DNA from 3 places in the Afipia sp. GW823-FHT06G09 genome. Region 2 is predicted to be linked to each of the others. Evidence: predicted binding sites of a transcription regulator. Region 2 holds the regulator's gene; each other region holds the start of a gene.
The links. The regulator LexA, encoded in region 2, represses DNA repair genes until DNA is damaged. The targets are predictions, from matches to a motif close to TGTTCNNNNTGTGTTCNG.

Region 1 (4,557 bases), on a different contig from region 2:
AGGTAGAAAGTACCGATCAGCGCGACCAGATTCCACAACGCGCCGAGCCCGTAAGCGCCAACCGTAAAGGCCATCGCACCGAATGCGCCGATCGGCGCCGCACGGACGATGATGCGGATCACGCCGAAGAAGACTTTCGCGGCCATGTCGATGGCATTTGCGATCGGTTCGCCCGCGGGTCCCATGAAGGCAATCGCGAAACCCGACAGGATGGAGACCAGCAGCACCTGCAACAGATCGCCATTCGCCAGAGCGCCGATGAAACTGTTCGGGATGATCGCCATCAAGTGCGAGACGATCCCCTCTTCACTCGCCTTGTGGACGTAAGTCGCAACAGCCTTCGGATCGAGCGTCGCAGGATCGATGTTGAACCCGCTGCCGGGCTGAACGATTTCACCGACGAGCAGGCCCACCGCCAGCGCGATCGTTGAGACGACTTCGAAATACAGCAGAGCCTTAAGGCCCACGCGGCCGACGCGCTTGAGATCGCCCATCGAGGAAATGCCGTGCACCACCGTGCAGAAGATGACGGGCGCGATCATCATCTTGATCAGCGAGATGAAGCCGTCCCCGAGCGGCTTCAGCGCCTTGCCGGTGCCCGGATAGAAATGTCCGACCAGAACACCGAGTGCGATGGCAATCAGCACCTGAACATAAAGGATGGAATACCAGGGCGATTTTGTTGAGGCCGGTACTGATGGCGCGGCGGTGACTGTCATCGGAGATATCCTGAGGGAAGAGCGCGGACGGTAAAATGGCACGTCCCGCGACGGTGCGCCAGAACGTCGCACCCCTCAAGGAAAATCGGCGGATCAATAACGTTTTATCGGCAGCATCCTGACGAAGGTTCCGTGCCGCAGCTTCGCGCGGCCTACCCGACCACCGCCGCGTAGTTCTCCGGCTTGAAGCCGACCAGCAGCTTGCCGCGAACTTCAAGAACGGGACGCTTGATCATGGACGGCTGAGCAAGCATCAGTGCCATCGCCTTCTTCTCTGTGAGGTTGGCCTTGTCGGCATCCGGCAACTTCCGGAATGTGGTGCCGGCCCGGTTCAGCAAGGTTTCCCAGCCGACGGTCTTGCTCCAGCGCGCAAGGCGGTCCTTGTCGATGCCGGCGGTCTTGTAGTCGTGAAAACTGTAGTCGACACCATGCTTGTCCAGCCACGCGCGCGCTTTCTTCATCGTGTCGCAGTTCTTGATGCCGTAGATGGTGATGGGCAAGCTCAATCCCTCGCATTTCTGAAACAGGATTTAGCGCTGTAGCGGCCAGCGCGCGAGATGATTGTGCACTCCCTGGCCGACAAGGCTGTGCACGAAAACGAAATCGGTCACGGTCCAGCCGAGCGATTCAATCGGGTGCTCGTCCACCAGCCGCCTGTCGTAAAGCAACGTCATATGCGGTGTGAAATGCCGCGTCACCCACCGGCCAAGGCCAGCTCTTGTGATGGCCTCACCCACGGCGCGGTGAAGCCCCAGCAGCGGGATAACGTCCCCGCCTGCCCGCAGTACAAAGGGCCTTGCCTTTTTCCTGCTGGTGAAGCTCAGGGCACGATCAAAGCTGATCTCGAACGGCGGCATTGAAACTGCCGGTGCCGCCGCGCAAACCGTCTCCATGAGTTTCCGGGGCAAACCGTTGTATGAGCCGAGATAGTGCAGCGTGACATGGAGCCGCCTCGGCGAAAGCGGCTCGCCTCTCAATCCGTGACGGGCACGAAGCTCCGGAATCAGGTTGCTGATGCGATCAGCCATACTCGCCGGCGGCACCACGGCCAGGAACAATCCGTCCGTAGGCTCATGCAAGAGCTGATGCTCAAATCCTTGAAAAACAAGCTGTTCGGGCACGATCTGAACCTGCTTGCGCAATAGAACAAACAACGAACATTGTTGATGCCGAAGTCCGAGATGCAAGGGGATTTTCGGGCTTGACGATGAGATCTTCCCATCGTATTTAAGCATCTACTTAAATACAGGTTGAGCCATGCCAGCAGACGCTCTCGACATGACCTTCAAGGCTCTCGCCGATCCCACGCGGCGCGCGATCCTCGCCCGCCTCGCGCTTGGCGAGACCTCCGTGCAGGAACTGGCGAAGCCGTTCGACATGAGCCTCCCCGCCGTCTCCCAGCACCTGAAAGTTCTGGAGACCGCAGGCCTCGTCACGCGCGGGCGCACGGCCCAGTGGCGGCCATGCCGCCTCGAACCCAAGGCGCTGAAGGAAGCGACCGAATGGCTCGATCAATATCGGCGGTTCTGGGAGGAGAGCTTCGGCAAGCTCGATCTGTATTTGAAAGACATCCAGTCAAAGGAAACAGACTCATGACAGCGGCGACTCTCAAAGTCAGGGCAAGCTCACCGGCCGATCAGCCCACCATCACCATGGAACGCGAATTCGATGCTCCGCCGGATGTGCTGTTCCGCGCCTTCACCGAGGCCGAGGCGTTGAAGGCCTGGTACGGCCCCAATGGCTTCACCATCACGGTTCTCGCGATGGACTTTCGCGTCGGCGGCCTGTTCCGCTTCACCATGCATGGTCCGGACGGCACCGATTATCCGAACCGCATCGAGTATCGCGACATCACGCCGGCAGAACGCCTCGACTATCGCCACGGTTCGGACATCGACAACGATCCGAACGCATTCGAGGTCACGACCACCTTCAAGGCACTTGGCCCAAAGCGGACGCTGCTGACCAGGACGTCAGTCTTCCCGTCCATCGAGGCGCGCAATGCCGTCATGAAGTTCGGTGCGGTCGAACTCGGCATGCAGACGCTGGAAAAGCTGGCTGCCTATGTAAAGGGGTAACGCGGTCCCGAACAACGCCGCCGGTGACGCGCAAGCGTCATCGGCGGCGTTACGCTGTTTGAAATGCAAGACCGCGATTGCCGAATCTGGCGTAGAGTAAATCCATATATCCGCTGGGGAAGCGAAGATGGAATTTACCGCGCTATTTCTGGCCGCAGCGATCGTGATGTGTGTCGCGTGGCGCGGCTCGCGAGCGCTTGCAATGTCCCTGTTAGGCGTGCTGCTGATCGCGTGCGTCGCGACTTACCTTCATCACGCAACCGACACGCTCAAGCTGTCGTTCTGAGGCGCATCGCATGTCCCCGGAACGCGCCGTCACCCTCAACGCCCTCGGCCTCTACGGTGTTGCTGCGGTGCTCGCCGCGGCGTTTGCCGCGCAGTTCATGCTGAACGAACTGCCCTGCCCGCTGTGCCTGCTTCAGCGCATCATGTTCGCGGCACTCGCCATCGGGCCGATGCTGAACATCCGCTTCGGGCCACGGCCCAGCCACTACGCACTGTCGCTGCTGGCCGCGCTTGTCGGAGCGATGGTTTCGACGCGTCAGGTTCTGTTGCACATCATGCCCGGTGACGCCGGCTACGGCTCGGCGCTGTTCGGCTATCATTACTATACGTGGGCGCTGCTGGGATTCATTGTGGCCATCGCAATGATCGCCATCGCCCTGCTGTTCGACAGGCAGTTCGAGAAGCAGGAATCCGTGCCGCCTGCGATGACCACCTTCGCGCACACGGCGGTGTGGCTGGTCATCGGGCTGACGGCGCTGAATGTGATCTCGACACTGCTGGAATGCGGCCTCAGTGCGTGCGCCGACAACCCGGTCGTCTATGAGTTGCTGAAACGCTGACGCGGGCTCTCGCCCGCATCAGCGTTAGCTATTACTTCTCGACCTGAGACACATCGCGAACGGCGCCGCGCGACGCGTTGGTCGTCAGCGCCGCGTAAGCGCGCAACGCAGGCGACACCACGCGCTGCCGGTCGACGGGCTTCCAGGCCGCACTGCCCTTGGCTTCCATCGCCGCGCGACGAGCAGCAAGCACGGCATCGTCAAGCTCGACGCTGATGATGCGGTTCGGGATATCGATCAGGATCGGATCGCCGGTCTCCACGAGACCAATCAATCCGCCTTCAGCCGCTTCCGGCGACACGTGGCCGATCGAAAGGCCCGAGCTTCCACCCGAGAACCGGCCGTCGGTCACCAGCGCGCACACCTTGCCGAGGCCTTTCGACTTCAGATAGCTGGTCGGATACAGCATCTCCTGCATACCCGGACCACCCTTCGGGCCTTCGTAACGCACGACGACCACCTCGCCGGGCTTCACGCGGTTGCCGAGAATGCCGGACACCGCGTCATCCTGGCTTTCGAAGACATGCGCCGTGCCGCGGAACGTCAGGATCGATTCATCCACGCCGGCGGTCTTCACGATGCAACCTTCCGGCGCGATGTTGCCGAACAGCACGGCAAGTCCGCCGTCCTTCGAGAACGGATGCTCAGCCGAGCGGATGACGCCCTTCTGGCGATCGGTGTCCAGTTCGTCCCACCGCGCGGACTGGCTGAAAGCGACCTGCGTCGGCACGCCGCCGGGCGCGGCGCGGAAGAAATTACGCACCGACTCGCTGTTGGTGCGTCCGATGTCCCAGCGGTTGAGCGCATCGGCCATGGTCGGCGCATGCACGGTCGGCAGACTGGTATCGATCAGCTTGGCGCGTTCGAGTTCGCCGAGAATCGCCATCACGCCACCGGCGCGATGCACGTCTTCCA
Region 2 (4,557 bases):
TCGCAAACCGGCGGCTGTGCTGTCTATCTCGCCTGAGCCAGCGCCACGGCGTCGGCACCCGCCGGAAAGCGCAGTTGCCCGGTCGCATCGTTGGCGGCACGCCAGACCGCTTCCGCCACATCGGATTCTGTCGTGACCGCGGCCGGCTGCGTGAACGCGGCAAAGACCTGCTGCGCAAAGGGCGCGTAGGCTTGCGGGATCAACCCCTCCATCCGGTTTCCCGAATTGCTGCTGAAGCGCGTGGTCGGCCCATAACCGGGTTCGACCAGTTTTACGCCCACCCTGAACGCGGCGAGTTCATGCGCCAGCGAGCCGGTAAATCCCTCGATGGCGGTCTTGCTCGCGGTGTACGCCGCGACCAGCGGCATCGGCGCCAGCGTGGCGCTCGAGGTCACGTTCACCACCACGCCCGACTTTCGCGCGCGGAACTGCGGCAGCACCGCCTGCGTCATCGCCATCATGCCGAACGTGTTGGTCTCGAACACCTCGCGCACCGTTGTCATCGGCGTCGCCTCGAACGCGCCGAAAAGTCCGATGCCGGCATTGTTGACCAGCACGTCGATGGGACCGCTCGCTGCGATGACAGCCGCAATGCTTTCCGGTCTGGTCACGTCGAGCGGCAACACGCGGAGCGTATCGTTGCGAGGCAATATGTCTTCGCGCGGCGTCCGCATGGTGGCGATCACCTTCCAGCCCTGTGCATCAAAGTGCCGGGCGGTTTCGAGGCCATAGCCGGACGAGCATCCCGTAATAAGAATAGTCTTCATGATCACTTTCCCGATGATTTTGGTACGGTTGCTATGGCGGACGCTGTCCGGACGATCTACAATGGAAAGTCCATATTTCCTTTGCGAGCGTCCGGATGTGACCGATCCCCTCTCCGAAGTCATCGCCCTGCTTCAGCCGCGCACGGTGTTCTCCAAACGCATCAGCGGTGCCGGACGCTGGGGCGTGCGCTATTCGGACTTCGGCCAGCCCAGCTTCTGCGCCGTACTTGAGGGAAGCTGCCGCCTCGCGGTCGACGGTCACCCGGCCCTGACGCTGGAAGCCGGCGACTTCGTGCTTCTGCCCGCGACACCTGGATTCACCATGTCCGGTTTCGAGCCGGTGCGGCCCGAACGCATCGACCCGAAGGTGATGCTTTCCCCGGTGGGCGAAGTCCGCCACGGCACCCGCGGCGGGCGGCCGGATGTACGTTTACTTGGCGGCTATTTCGTTTTCGACTCCCCCAACGCATCCCTGCTCGTATCGCTGCTGCCGGGATTGATCCACGTGCGCGGGGTCGAGCGGCTCTCCGTGCTGGTGCAACTCGTCGGAGAGGAATCGCGCGCGCAGAGACCCGGCCGCGATCTCGTGCTCACGCGCCTCGTGGAGGTGCTCCTGATTGAAGCACTTCGATTGGCGCCGGCTGATGGCGCGCCGCCCGGACTGCTTCGCGGACTGGCCGATCCGCGGCTCGCTCCGGCGATGCAGCAGATGCACGGTCATCTCGCGCGGCCGTGGACGATGGCGCAACTGGCCGGGAAAGCCGCGCTGTCGCGCTCGGCATTCTTCGAGCGCTTCACGCGGACCGTGGGTCTGCCGCCGATGGAGTATCTGCTCGCCTGGCGCATGGCCGTCGCCAAGGATCTGCTCCGCCGTCAGGACATCGGGCTTGGCGAAGTCGCCGAGCGGGTCGGCTACGGCTCGGCAAGCACCTTCAGCACTGCCTTCAGCCGGCATGTGGGGCAGTCCCCGGGCCGCTACGCGCGCGCTTCGGCAGAAGCTGTCGGCGCGTTGACGTGAAATTAAGGGGTTGCGGAACACATATGGAACAGATAGTGTTCGTTCATGATTTGTTTCGAGTGACTCGCAACTCCTGAGTGTCCCTTTTCATTGTTTCGCAGTGGGGATCCAGAGAGGCGCAGCTTCGGATCAGACACGGGAATTCTTGAGATCCTTGGGATCGGGGACCAATTCAGATGCTGACACGCAAACAGTATGAGCTTCTGCGCTTCATCAACGAGCGGCTCAAGGAAGCTGGTGTTCCGCCCTCCTTCGATGAGATGAAGGATGCGCTGGACCTGCGGTCGAAGTCCGGTATCCACCGGCTCATCACTGCTCTCGAGGAGCGCGGCTTTATCCGGCGGCTCGCCAACCGAGCCCGCGCCATAGAGGTCATCAAGCTTCCCGAAACGAGTGCCAGCCCCGGCGGCGCACGCCGCGGCTTCACGCCCAGCGTCATCGAGGGCAACCTGGGCAAGGTTCGCTCGGCGCCGTCGCTCGGCCCCGACGAAGATGCAAGCTTCCCTGTCGCCGTACCGGTCATGGGCCGGATCGCGGCCGGTACACCAATCGAGGCGCTGCAGACCCGCAGCCACACCATCAGCGTGCCGCCCGACATGCTCGGGTCCGGCGAACACTACGCCCTCGAAGTGCGCGGCGACTCCATGATGGAGGCTGGTATTCTCGATGGCGACACCGTGCTGATCCAGCGCAACGAGACCGCCGACACCGGCGACATCGTGGTGGCGCTGATCGACGAGGAAGAAGCCACCCTGAAGCGCTTCCGGCGGCGCGGTGCGTCCATCGCCCTGGAGCCTGCCAACGCAGCGTACGAAGTCCGAATCCTGCCGCCCAACCGCGTGCGGATTCAGGGCAAGCTGATCGGCCTGGTCCGCAAGTACTGAGTTCGACTCGAGATCAATCGTCCGGCTGGAGATCGCTCTCCGCCGGCGTAGCATCGACAGGCTGCACCGGGCGATTTGCCGGTACGGCGGGTGTATCTGCTCCATCATCGCGGGTCGCGGGCGCCCATGGACGGCCCACCCCGCGGCGGTTGGCGCTGATCGCGTAGCCGTCAGCGGTTTTGCGCAGAGCGAGTGTGCCGCGCCTGCGCAGCATTTCCTGATCCAGCACCATGGCCGCACAGTCGGCGGGCGGCTGACGCAGTGTCACGATCACAGCGGCCCGCACGCAGTCGTCCCCGAATGCTTCCGGTTTCAGTGTCAGCGCAACTGTCGAGCCGTCCGCTGTCTGCACCACACATCCGGACGTGTCGCACGAGACGCCATCGCTGAGCGATACATCGGTAGCCTTGCGCATGTCGGCGTCGGCCGCGAGCCACTCGCGCGACAGGAAGACGTCCTTTCCGGTGCGCATCAGGCGCAGTCTGCCGTCCTTCCCTCGCACCGCAACGGTGTGGCCGTCTCCCGCCACAAGAATATCCGGCTGCGGCGCCGTCAGTGCCCAGACCGTTGCGAATGCGATGAGCCCTGCACCCGCCCAACGCAGCGGCGTCCGCAGCAGACCGAGTACAATGATCCCCGCACTCATCACGGCCAGCGGGCCGGCACCGAATGACGCGATCTGGCCGATGGCGCCAGGCAGCGCTGCCACCCATTGCGACACCGCCACCATCCATCCGATGCCGACATCCATTAGCCGCCAGAACACGCCGTCGAAGCCGAACGGCATCGCCAGCAACCCGAGCAGCCCTGCGGGCATCACCAGTATCGAGACCACCGGCATCGCCGCGAGATTGGCCAACACGCCGTAAGGCGTCACGCGATGAAAATGAAACGCCGCGTACGGCATGGTCGCGAACCCGGCCACCAGCGACGCCAGCGCCAGCATCGTGATCTCGCGCCCTCCCCAGAGCGCCGCACGCGCAACCTGCGAATTGTCGGGCGATGCGAACAGGTTCGGCATGCCGATCTGGATCAACGCCACGAGTCCCAGCGTCGCCGCGAACGACATCTGGAAACTCGGATGCACGAGTGCTTCCGGCGCGATCAAGAGCACGATCATCGCCGCAACCGCCAGCGTACGGAACGTAATCGCGCGGCGATCCACCATCACCGCGATCAGCACCACCGCCGTCATGAAGAACGAGCGTTGGGTGGCGACCTCCGCGCCCGATAGCAGCAGATAAAATGCTGCGGCAATCAGCGCGGCAACTGCCGACCATTTCTTGATCGGGAACGTCACAGTGAGTGCTGGAAACAGCGCAAGCAGCGCGCGCACCGCGAAAAACACCACGCCCGCCACCACCGCCATGTGATAGCCCGAGATCGACAGCACATGGCCGAGTCCCGAAACAAACATCGCGTCGTTGACCGGCGCGGAAATCGCGTCACGCCGCCCGGTCAGCAGCGCCGTCGCGATGGCGCGGTTGTCGCCACTGAGCACACCGCGAATGCGCGCATCGATGGCGTCGCGCATGCCCTGCATCGTAGCAGCGTAGCGCAGATATGCGCCGCCGCTGCGTGGGGCATCAACCGTCTTGATCGCCCCCATCGCGAAGCCAGACGCACCGATGCCCTGGAAGTACATGTCGCGTCCGAAGTCGTAGCTTCCCGGACGCAGCGGCGAGAGCGGCGGCAGCAATCGCGCCTTCAGTTCGACAAAGCTGCCGACGGCCGGCGCTGTCCCCTTTTTGACCGACAGCCGCACGCGTTCGAGCTTGATCCCGCCGCGCGGCGAGTCCATCTCTTCGACGCGCAGCACGAAGCGGTCCGTGCGCTCGCGCTCGTCACGGGTCTCAACGAACCCCTTCAGCGCCACCGAGAACATCGG
Region 3 (4,557 bases), on a different contig from region 2:
GCTCCAACATGGTGCGCGGCGGCGCGGCCGCTGCAACCGATCTGTCGCCACGCGAGCGCGAAATCTGCGCACGGCTGGGACCCGCGCTGCGCGAGCGCGGCCTCCTGTTCGTCGGCATCGACGTGATCGACGGTCATCTGACCGAAATCAACGTCACTTCGCCCACCGGCATCCGCGCGATTGCCCGGCTCGGCGGGCCCGATGTTGCGGCAAAGATCTGGGATGTCATTGCCGCCCAGCGCCGCTGAAAATTTCTGACGAATAATGACGCCATCGCCTGTCAGCGATCCCTGTCGCGCCACGCGTCTGCGATGCATTTGATGGCCTTAATCAATTGCTGACCACCTTCTGCCAATCTCGCGGCAGGGGGAGTGTGCCGCTACCGGATACGCGGTATGCGTGCACCGAAACGGGCTGGCCAATGGCAATTGAAGTCTTCAACGGCACATCGATTCCGCGCGAGTTGACCACCGCTGCGATGGAATTCCTGTGGGTTAAGTGGAAAACTCTAAACGATACCAATGACTTGACCCTGCAGCGGCTGACAGAAGAAAGCTCCTATCAGCTTCGCGCCAACTCCATTCATCTGCTCACGATCAATGACGACTTCGTCTACATGTACGTGGGCGAGGCGGTTCAGGCCAACGCCAGCGAACATCTGGCAGGCAGCCTGCTGTCGCAGCAGGTCAATCCGCTGAAGCGGGAATTCGCCGACGTCTATCGTCAGGTGGCCAAGCGCCTCACCCCCGCCTTCGTCCGCTTTACCGCAACCTGGTCGCAAACCGGCCAGCTGTGGCAGCGCCTGATTCTGCCGATCAAGGTCACCGACGGCGCCGTTATTCTTGTGGTCTATTCGGAGCTGATCAATCATCAGACCGAGATCTACGATCACCTGTTCCGCACCGCGCCAGATGCGATGATCATCGCCTGCCCCATCACCAACGATGCCGGTCACGCCATCGACGGCTGGGTGCTGATGATGAACGACCGCGCACGCCATCTGCTGAAATTCGACGGCACCATCGGCAACCTGCGCCTGACCCAGTTGCCGCAATTCGCCGGTGTCGATATCTGGGGCCGGCTCTACGCACCGAAATCCGCCGCCGCCGCAACGCCGGTGACCACCGCGGACTTCAATGTCGATATCATGCGTTTTCCGCATGTGTTCGGACTTCGCATCTCGCCGAAGGTCGACGACAGGGACGTCACGCTGGTTCCGCACAGCAGCGCCCACGCCGCAAATCAGCCCGCCTGATTTTTCGAGACATTCCAGTTCGCCAATTTTGAAGCCGGCTTGACACTGCGCATGCGTGCGCATGCCGGTCCTTGCCAGTGCATCGCAACGCGCCTCATAATCGCGACCGCGACCATAAGCGGCCAACAACAAAATTCAACGGAGGAACGCATGACGATTGATGTTTCGCGACGATCTCTCCTTGCCCTTGGTGCAGGACTCGGCGCAAGTCTTGGCGCAACCGTGATGAGCAACGGCGCGATGGCGCGTGCGCCCAAGCTTGGCACGCAGGCTCCCTACTTTCATCGCTTCACGCTCGGCGACGCCGAAGTCACGGTGGTTTCCGACGGGCCGCTGCCGCTCGGCGATCCATCCGGCACATTCCTCGGCGTGCCGAAGGAAGACGTGCAGAAGATGCTGAGCGATAACTTTCTCAGCCCCAGCAATGTCATTCTCGAACAGAACGCGCCGATCGTGAATTTCGGCGAACGCATTGTCCTGTTCGACACCGGCATGGGCACGTCGAAACTTTTTGGACCGACCACCGGGCGTTTGCAGAAGAGCATCACCGAGGCCGGTCTCAAGCCGGAGGATGTCGATGCGATCGTTTGCTCGCACGCGCATATCGATCATATCGGCGGCATTGTCGATGAAGGCGGCAAGCCGCTGTTTCCGAATGCGCAGGTCTATATCAGCCAGGCCGATCTCGAGTTCTGGACCGACGAAAAGAAACTGGACGGACCGCTCAAGGATTTCATCGCGCACGCCCGCAAGAACCTGATGCCGGTACGCGACCGCATCGTGTTCTTCAAGGACGGCCAGGAATTCCTGCCGGGCATCACCGCAATAGCCGCGCCCGGCCACACCTTCGGCCACCACATCTTCATGATCCAGTCGAATGGAAAGTCGTTCGCATTCCTCGGCGACCTCACCCACCATCAGGTGTTGCTGCTGGAGCGGCCGAAGATGGAGTTCGCCTACGACTCCGATCCGAAGATGGCCGCGGCCACCCGGGTCAAGCTGCTGGACACGATCGCGGCCAACAAGACGGCGGTGATGTCCTATCATTTCCCCTGGCCAGGCTACGGCCATGTGGTGAAGGCCGGCGAGGGCTTCCGCTACATCCCCGAGCCGATGATCATGAATCTCTGACTGCTGACCTGCGGCAGAAGGCACGTCCTCCTGCCGCAGGCCCCAGAGTGTTCCCTAAATGTTCTTGCGTCCGGAAAAGTTCCTGCTAGGGTTGTGGCGGGGGCGAGGGAGCAATGGTTCAGCGCGTTTCCACGGTGGCGTTTGAAGGCATCGAAGCCCGCGCGGTGGACGTGCAGGTTCAGGTCGCGCCTGGATTACCTGCTTTTTCAATCGTCGGCCTGCCGGACAAGGCGGTGTCGGAAGCACGCGAGCGGGTGCGCTCCGCCCTGATCGCCTCGGGCCTTGCGCTGCCGGCCCGGCGAATCACCGTCAATCTGGCGCCCGCCGACCTGCCCAAGGAAGGCAGTCACTACGATCTCCCCATTGCCCTCGGGCTGATGGCTGCCATCGGCGCAATCCCGCCCGATGCGCTGAGCGGATTTACGGTACTCGGTGAGCTGGGCCTCGATGGCTCGATCGCGCCGGTCGCCGGTGTCCTCCCAGCAGCGATTGGAGCCAATGCACGCGATGAGGGATTGATCTGCCCGGCGGCCTGCGGCGCGGAAGCGGCTTGGGCCAGCCCCGAGATTCAGATCGTTGCGGCAGCGTCGCTGATTCAGATCGCCAACCACTTCAAGGGCACACAGGTTCTGACGCGGCCCGAGCCGAAGATCACCGAACGCCAGATCGCATCGCTCGACCTGCGCGACATCAAGGGCCAGGAAAGCGCCAAGCGCGCGCTGGAGATCGCCGCCGCCGGCGGGCATCACTTGCTGATGATCGGATCACCTGGCGCGGGCAAGTCGATGCTCGCGGCGCGGCTGCCCTCGATCCTGCCCCCGCTGTCGCCGTCCGAACTGCTCGAGATTTCGATGATCGCATCTGTCGCGGGCGAAATCGAAGGCGGCGCGCTGACGGCGCGGCGGCCGTTCCGCGCGCCGCATCACTCCGCAAGCATGGCCGCGCTGACCGGCGGCGGCATGCGCGCAAAACCCGGTGAAATTTCGCTGGCGCATCACGGTGTGCTGTTTCTTGACGAACTGCCGGAGTTCGATGCACGCGTGCTGGATTCGCTGCGCCAGCCGCTGGAGAACGGCGAGGTCGCCGTGTCGCGGGCAAACCATCGCGTGACATACCCCGCGCGTTTCATGCTGGTTGCGGCGATGAATCCCTGCCGCTGCGGACATGCCTATGAGCCCGGCTATTCCTGCAAGCGCGGCCGCATCGACCGATGCACCGCAGATTATCAGGGCCGTATTTCCGGACCGCTGATGGATCGCATCGATCTGCGCATCGAAGTGCCGGCCGTGACCGCATCCGACCTGATTCTTCCGGCGCCTGCGGAAGGCTCCGCTGAAGTTGCGGCGCGTGTCGCCGCGGCCCGCGCCGTTCAGATCGCGCGCTACGCGGCCTTGGGCCTGCCGCACATCCGCACCAACGCGGAAGCCCCGGCCGCGGTGCTGGAAGAAATCGCGCAGCCCGATGCGCAGGGGCAAAAGCTGCTGCGCGACGCCGCAGAAACCATGCGGCTGTCGGCACGCGGCTATCACCGCGTGCTGCGGGTGGCGCGCACCCTCGCCGACCTCGATGGCGCGGACACCATCGGGCGGCTTCATCTCGCCGAGGCCCTGTCCTACCGCGCGCTGGCTGAAGATTTACGCCGCGCGGCGTAGCTCATATCCGCGCCCGCAAACCCTTCAGTAACGATCTCTCTTTACACTTCAAAAACCATAAACCGCCCTGTCGTGGCGGCTTTGGCGGTAACCCGTGTTGCGAGTAGCGTCCCATGTTGCGTGTCAAGATCCTGGCCTCGACCATTCCGCTCTTGCTGGCCGGCGTGGTCGCCGGCGGTGAACTGATCCCGAGCGCAAGTCCCTGCATCGCGCTGGGCCGGGCTTCGATGCAGATCGCAACCGGCCCATGGCAAAATCCGCTTCATGTCTCCTTCACCGACGATCCGGAAGTCGCCACCGTGCGGGTTCAGGTGGTCGACAACGCCGACATGGCGGACTTCGCCGTGATCGACGGCCTGCAGACCGCCGAGACAGATAGTTGCACGGTCTCCCGTCATACAACATTCGTCAGCATCGTCGATCACGCCTCAACATCCGATCCGGTGATCTATCTGTCCCAGGAAGCCGGCGCGGACTACCGGATCTTCGTGCAATCGCGGACGTTCAGCCCGCGCGACG

Region 1: AC1Q67_RS18965 (2'-5' RNA ligase family protein) is a predicted target of LexA. The motif match lies at 1,862-1,879, and genes of this name have one in related genera.
Region 3: AC1Q67_RS11365 (YifB family Mg chelatase-like AAA ATPase) is a predicted target of LexA. The motif match lies at 2,435-2,452, and genes of this name have one in related genera.

The regions. Positions count from the first base shown of each region.
Region 1 is NZ_JBXAHF010000004.1:448,526-453,082, reverse strand. It holds gene AC1Q67_RS18975 (dicarboxylate/amino acid:cation symporter) at 1-719, opposite strand, end outside; gene AC1Q67_RS18970 (ArsC family reductase) at 872-1,219, opposite strand; gene AC1Q67_RS18965 (2'-5' RNA ligase family protein) at 1,250-1,798, opposite strand; gene AC1Q67_RS18960 (ArsR/SmtB family transcription factor) at 1,977-2,315, shown strand; gene AC1Q67_RS18955 (SRPBCC family protein) at 2,312-2,797, shown strand; gene AC1Q67_RS18950 (DUF5993 family protein) at 2,925-3,083, shown strand; gene AC1Q67_RS18945 (disulfide bond formation protein B) at 3,094-3,642, shown strand; gene ilvD (dihydroxy-acid dehydratase) at 3,674-4,557, opposite strand, start outside.
Region 2 is NZ_JBXAHF010000001.1:76,353-80,909, forward strand. It holds gene AC1Q67_RS00385 (SDR family oxidoreductase) at 24-767, opposite strand; gene AC1Q67_RS00390 (AraC family transcriptional regulator) at 865-1,785, shown strand; gene lexA (transcriptional repressor LexA) at 1,962-2,669, shown strand; gene AC1Q67_RS00400 (ComEC/Rec2 family competence protein) at 2,683-4,557, opposite strand, start outside.
Region 3 is NZ_JBXAHF010000002.1:782,280-786,836, reverse strand. It holds gene gshB (glutathione synthase) at 1-248, shown strand, start outside; gene AC1Q67_RS11375 (hypothetical protein) at 422-1,255, shown strand; gene AC1Q67_RS11370 (MBL fold metallo-hydrolase) at 1,406-2,386, shown strand; gene AC1Q67_RS11365 (YifB family Mg chelatase-like AAA ATPase) at 2,500-4,038, shown strand; gene AC1Q67_RS11360 (hypothetical protein) at 4,152-4,557, shown strand, end outside.